One region of the Algimonas porphyrae genome, then DNA from elsewhere that is predicted to be linked to it. Evidence: predicted binding sites of a transcription regulator. Region 1 holds the regulator's gene; the other holds the start of a gene.
The links. Region 1 encodes LexA, which represses DNA repair genes until DNA is damaged. Its sites were predicted from a motif close to ATGTTCCNCTTGTGTTCC; they were not measured.
Positions count from the first base shown of each region.

Region 2: a site for LexA is predicted at 1,522-1,539, ahead of AB6B39_RS02220 (YifB family Mg chelatase-like AAA ATPase). Genes of this name have one in related genera too.

Region 1 is NZ_CP163424.1:2,073,209-2,076,340, reverse strand. It holds gene AB6B39_RS10155 (ComEC/Rec2 family competence protein) at 1-947, shown strand, start outside; gene lexA (transcriptional repressor LexA) at 961-1,602, opposite strand; gene trpC (indole-3-glycerol phosphate synthase TrpC) at 1,675-2,454, opposite strand; gene trpD (anthranilate phosphoribosyltransferase) at 2,451-3,132, opposite strand, start outside.
Region 2 is NZ_CP163424.1:437,539-440,670, forward strand. It holds gene AB6B39_RS02210 (hypothetical protein) at 1-611, shown strand, start outside; gene AB6B39_RS02215 (hypothetical protein) at 635-1,351, shown strand; gene AB6B39_RS02220 (YifB family Mg chelatase-like AAA ATPase) at 1,580-3,132, shown strand, end outside.

The DNA.
Region 1 (3,132 bases):
CTGTGGCTGCCATGGTTGTTATCTTCAGAGCTTGGGACCGGTGGCGGCCACACCATCGCAGCGAATCCTTTCGGGATAGGATCAAACGGTTTTATGGATCTCTGTTTGGTACCAGCCTGATTGCGGGCTTCGCGACAGGCGGTTTCGCACTCCTGCATTTCGGCCGGTTCGCCAATTATGGCCTACTTGCCAATATGGCGGCGATGAGCGTGTTTCCGCTCGTCATGGCACTCGGCATCATATCGCTCATCCTGATGCCGCTCGGGCTTGACGGGTTGCCGCTCTGGCTGATGGGAATGTTGATCGAGATGATGCTGCGCGTGTCTGACTGGGTCAGCGGGCTTCCCGGCGCTGTCGGTACTGTGAAGGCCAGCGCGCCTCTGACCATTGCAACCTACGGGCTGGGGTTTGCGCTCGCCTGTTTTGCAACGCGGCGGGCCGTAATCATCGGGTGTGGCGTCATGGCCATTTCGCTCTGTCTTTGGGTCATGGCTCCGCGCGCCGATATGCGTATCAGCAAAAGCGGGCGCGTCAGCCTGATCGACGAAACGCTCGCGGTGACAAGCTCGGCCCGGGCTGACCGTTATGGACGGGAGCAGTTCGCACGAGCTTCGGGTGAACCCGAACTGTCCTGGCGTAACTACCATGATGACTTTGCCAATTGCGATGCGTTGGCTTGTCGTTTCACGCACAAGGATCACGTCGTCACGATCGTCGAGGCCCCTTCAGAAGTGCCTGACGCCTGTCGAGACAGTGATCTGGTAGTGCTGGTCGATCGAGACGCGGGTCCGGTGGCGAGGCGCGGATGCCAAGCTATGCTGATTGATCAGCGCGTCTTGTCACGAACCGGCGGCGTTCATCTGATCATGAAGGAGACGCTCACCCTTGTGCCGATCATCCATCCCAACCGTCGGAACAGACCGTGGGGAAAGGGGCGTAGACGCTGAGTTAGCAGACGGTTTAGTTGTAATTGCGGACGAGGCCAACAAGGACACCCTGAACCTCGACACGGTCAGGTCCATAGCTGCGCGTCGGATAATCCGGATTTTCCGCAATCAGTTCGACTACACCGTCGCGTTTATAGATCCGCTTCAAAGTCGCTTCGTCCTGATCGACCAATGCGACTACGATTTCGTTATTCCGGGCCGTATTGGTTTTGCGAACGACGACGACATCGCCGTCCATGATGCCTGCGCCGGTCATGGATTCGCCTTCGATCTCAAGCGCGTAATGGTCGCCATTACCTAGCATTGAGGGCGGCACGCTCATGAGATTATGGGAGTCCTCGATTGCTGCAATCGGTAAGCCTGCCGCAATCTTTCCGACAAACGGAATTTCGTAGCTATCATTGGCAGCAACGGGCGCAAGCGGCTCATCCTTTTGCAGCCCTTGCGGCAGTTTGATCACTTCCAGTGCACGAGCTTTGTTGGGGAGACGCCGCACGAAGCCGCGTTCCTCCAGAGCCGTAATCAGCCTGTGTATTCCCGATTTCGACGCCAGACCGAGTGCATCTTTCATTTCATCATAGGAAGGTGGCACACCGACCGCGCGAATACGGGTATCGATGAGGAGCAGAAGATCTTTCTGTTTCTGGGTCAGCATGACGGAGTCCTTGAACAAACAGGCAACATTGCACTCTGTTCTACACTTGTTCCGATTCTGTCAAGGAAAGGTTTATGCGCCTCTTAATCGACGGGTCGCCAATTCGACATCGGTTTGCCGCATCAGACTTTCTCCAATCAGGAAGGCTTGCGCGCCTGCGGATGTGAGCTGGTCGATGTCATATTCCGTGAAAATACCGCTCTCCGCGACCAAGAGGGCTGTGTCGGGCGCATGCCCGGCAACCCGGCCAAAAGTTGAAAGACTTGTTTCGAATGTACGTAAATCGCGGTTGTTGACCCCGATAAGCGTCGCCCCGAGCGCAACGGCCCGTTCCATTTCAGCCGCATCATGGGTCTCGACCAACGCATCCATGCCGAGTGCTTCGGCTTCTGCCATGATTGAAGCCGAGGTCCTGTCATCCGTCATCGCAAGAATGACGAGAATGGCGTCCGCACCCATCGCACGCGATTCCCGGACCTGTTCGGTTCCGATCATGAAATCCTTACGCAAAAGAGGGAGGTCAGATATGTTCCGGACCTGCCTGAAAATATCGGCGCTACCCTGAAATCCCGGAGCGTCCGTCAGAACCGAGAGGCATGTCGCGCCGCCCCGTTCATATGCGCCTGCAATTGAAACAGGATCGAAATCATCCCGGATCACCCCTTTGCTGGGCGAGGCTTTTTTGACTTCACAGATCAAAGCCGGAGCAGCTGCAGCTTGCAAGGCTGTCTTGAACCCTCTGGGTCGTGGTGCCAAGTCGATGGCCCGGTCGATGGCGTCCAGATCAAGCGCTCTCACTTCGTCGATCTTGTAAGCTGCGATGCGTGCCAGAATGTCGGGAACATCGCTCATCGGTTCGTTTCCACCACAAGCTCAGCCAGAATGCGGCGTGCGTGAAAGCTGTCGATCGCTGAGCGGGCCATATCCATGCCGCTGACGACATCGCCCGCCAAACCGGCAATCATCAGGGCTGCCCCAGCGTTCAAGATAACGATGTCGCGGTAATCGCTGGCGTTGCCATCCAGAAGGTCGGTCAGTGACGCCGCGTTTTCAGAAGGATGTCCGCCACGCAAGCTGCCCAGCGTTGCTAGCTCTAAACCGTAGCTCTGAGGCGAAATCGTGAAATCAGCGATGCGTCCGTCTTTCACTTCCGTGACATAGGTGGGGCCGGTTGTTGTGATTTCGTCGAGTCCGTCGCTGCCATGGACGACCCAGAGATGTTCAGCGCCCAGATCCCGCAGGGCTTCAGCCATTGGACGTCGCCACCTATCATCGCAGACGCCGAGCAGCATTCGCTGCGCGCCCGCCGGGTTGCTCATCGGGCCGAGCATGTTGAACAAGGTTCTGATTCCAAGCGCTTTCCGGGCAGGGCCGACGTGACGCATGGCCGGGTGATGGTTCGGCGCGAAGAGGAAACCGAGGCCGACAGACTGAATGATATCAGCCGTGCGATGAGGTGTGACATCCAGATTGACACCCAGTTCCGACAGTGTGTCAGCCGTTCCTGTCAGTGAGGAGGCCGCGCGATTG
Region 2 (3,132 bases), 1.5 Mb from region 1:
AGCCGCCACCCCTGATGCGCGCCCGCCTCGACCGGGCGGAGGCTCAGACACGCGTGCTGCAGAGTGTCGGTCGCGATGCGGACATGTATGATCTCTATTCCTGCTTCCCAATCGTTCCGCTCGAAGCGAGCCGGATCCTGGGGCTCAATGGTGAGACACGCCCGCGCACCCTGACAGGCGGGTTGCCATTCTTCGGTGGGCCGGGGAATAATTACTCGCTCCATGCCATTGCCGAAGCTCACTCCCGCGTGCGCGGCACGGACAAGACGGCTGTGATTTACGCCAATGGCGGCATGGCCACAAAACATGCCGCCGGACGCTATGGCGGTCAGCCGCCGGACGCGGTCCAGCTTGACGAAAGCCCGCAATCGGACGCGGCTGTGCCTGTGCATTCGGACGCCGATCCGTCCGGCCGAATTGCCGCCTATACGGTTGAATATCGGCGCGGCGAGCCGACCGGCGTTCTGATCATCGGAGAAACTGCAAAAGGATCGCGCTTTTATGCCCGGGCTGGCGCGGAACATGCAGAGACGTTTACCATAGATGACCCACTCGGCGCGGCGTTTCAGACGCAAACGAAGGGAGGGCAGAATCTGCTAACCCGGGTTTAACCCGCATCTGCTAGGGACTTGGCATGTCACGACCCGGTTTGATCCTGCTTACTGCAGCCCTGTCGCTGTCCCTTTCGGCCTGTATGTCGTCGTCCTATTATGGGCCATATCCGGCTCATTCCGGCCCTCTGTCCTATTCTGCGCCCTCTTCTCCGGCACCTTCGATCTCGTCGACACCCGCGCCGTCTGTCCGCACGGTGCTGCCACCGGCGCGCACGATCGGTCCGGTCGGCCCCACGCCGCAGGGTGTGACGCCCATGCTGGCGGATACGGTTATTTTCGACCAGACGGATAAGCGCTGGGGCAGTGACCCGCTGGGCAATAGTCGCGGCAATCTGGCTAGAGAAGGCTGCGTCGTGACCTCGGCGGCGATGGCCATGACCAATCTCGGCTATTCGATCGATCCGGGTGAACTGAACAGGCGTCTGCGCGAAACCGGCAATTACACGCCGCGCGGCTGGCTGATCTGGAACGGCATTGCCGAAGTCTCGGGCGGTCAGCTCAAGGCGGAATTCTACGACACAGTCAGCGAACCGCTGATCCAGTCCTGTCTGGCGCGCGGCGACTATCCACTGGTGCGCTTCTTCCTGCCCAATGGCCGGGCCCACTGGGCGATGATTCTGGGACGGACGGAGCAGGGCTACAAGATGCGCGATCCCCTGCGCGTATCGCGCAAGCCATTGATCTTTCCGCGGGACAGTTCCGCCTTCAAGTCCCTGCGCTGCATCGGTCGCGCCTAAGCCTGCCTGCAGCGCCGCAAGACGGCCCCGATACATCCCGATCTGACTGCCGCAGCCCTTCGCTGCCGGAAGTGAGCGCATCCTTCTATCCAGTGATATTGTGCGTCATGCCCGCCTGCTGCGTTGCAGGTGGTCCAAAGCAATGACGGCAGAAATGATTGTCAGGCAGAAAGTTCTTGATTTGTTCTCTCCAATCTGATTGCTTGCGGGCGTGGACAGGAGGAGCCGATGGTGGCCCGGATCAGTACGGTGGCTTTTGAGGGCGCGGATGCGCGCCGGGTCGATGTTCAGGTTCAGGTCGCGAGCGCCGGACGCCCGCATTTCGCCATTGTCGGTCTCGCCGACAAGGCGGTGGCGGAAAGCCGGGAACGGGTCACGGCAGCCTTCTCCGCATTGGGCCTTTCGCTGCATGGCAAGCGGGTGACGGTCAATCTGGCCCCGGCCGACCTGCCGAAGGAAGGCGCGCATTACGATCTGCCGATCGCGCTGGGTCTGATGGGGGCTCTGAATGTGGTCCCGGCGGAAGAATTGGACGGGTTCGCCGCGATTGGCGAGCTGGCCCTTGACGGAACATTGGCAGGCGTCCCTGGGGCGCTGCCGGCCGCGGTCATGGCGAACAGCCATGATCTCGGACTGATCTGCCCGGAGCCCAATGGGGCAGAAGCGGCGTGGGCCGGGGACCTTCCCCTGCTCGCGCCGCGTACCCTGATCGGGTTGATCAACCATTTCAAAGGCTCCCAGGTTCTGGCCCGGCCCGAACCGGGCAAGCTGCTGGATGCGGGATCGGATGGTCCGGACTTGCGCGATGTCAGAGGGCAGGAGACGGCCAAGCGTGCGCTGGAAATCTGCGCGGCTGGCGGTCACAATCTTCTGATGGTCGGACCACCAGGCTCGGGTAAGTCGATGCTGGCCGAACGGCTGCCGGGCTTGCTTCCGCCGTTAAATGCGCGCGAATTGCTGGACGTGTCCATGGTGCATTCCGTGGCCGGTCTGCTGCAGCGCGGCGAATTGACCCGGGCCCGTCCGTTTCGCAGTCCGCATCATTCTGCCTCCATGGCCGCGCTGGTTGGCGGCGGGGCGAAAGCCCGACCCGGCGAAGCGTCGCTCGCGCATCGGGGTGTGCTGTTTCTCGATGAATTGCCCGAATTTGCGCCGCAAGTGCTCGATAGTCTGCGCCAGCCACTGGAAACCGGCAAGATCGCGGTCGCCCGGGCCAACGCCCATATCACCTATCCGGCACGCTTCCAGCTCGTCGCGGCGATGAATCCCTGTCGCTGCGGCACAGCTGGGGCTGACGGGATTGCCTGTCGCCGGGGGGCGCGCTGCGCCTCTGATTATCAGGCGCGCGTCTCCGGTCCCTTCATGGACAGGATCGATATTCAGATTGACGTTCCCGCCGTCACGCCTGCCGATCTGGCCTTACCGCCGCCTGCCGACGGCACGGCGGAGGCTGCCGCGCGTGTCGCGCAGGCGCGTGAGCGGCAAACGCAAAGAAATGACGGACTGACCAATGCCGAACTGCCTCAGGACAAGCTTGACTGCGTCGCCGAGCCCGATGCGGATGGTCGGCAGCTGATCGTTCAGGCCGCGGAAACGCTGGGTCTGACGGCGCGGGGCTATCACCGCACGCTACGCGTGGCGCGCACGCTGGCGGATCTGGCCGGGTCGGAACGTGTTCATCGCCTCCATATTGCTGAAGCCCTGTCCCATCGCCGGGCGCCATCTGGCGGCGGGACAGTGGCGGCGGCGCATAAGCCCCAGCCCCGCCGCGCACCCCGGAA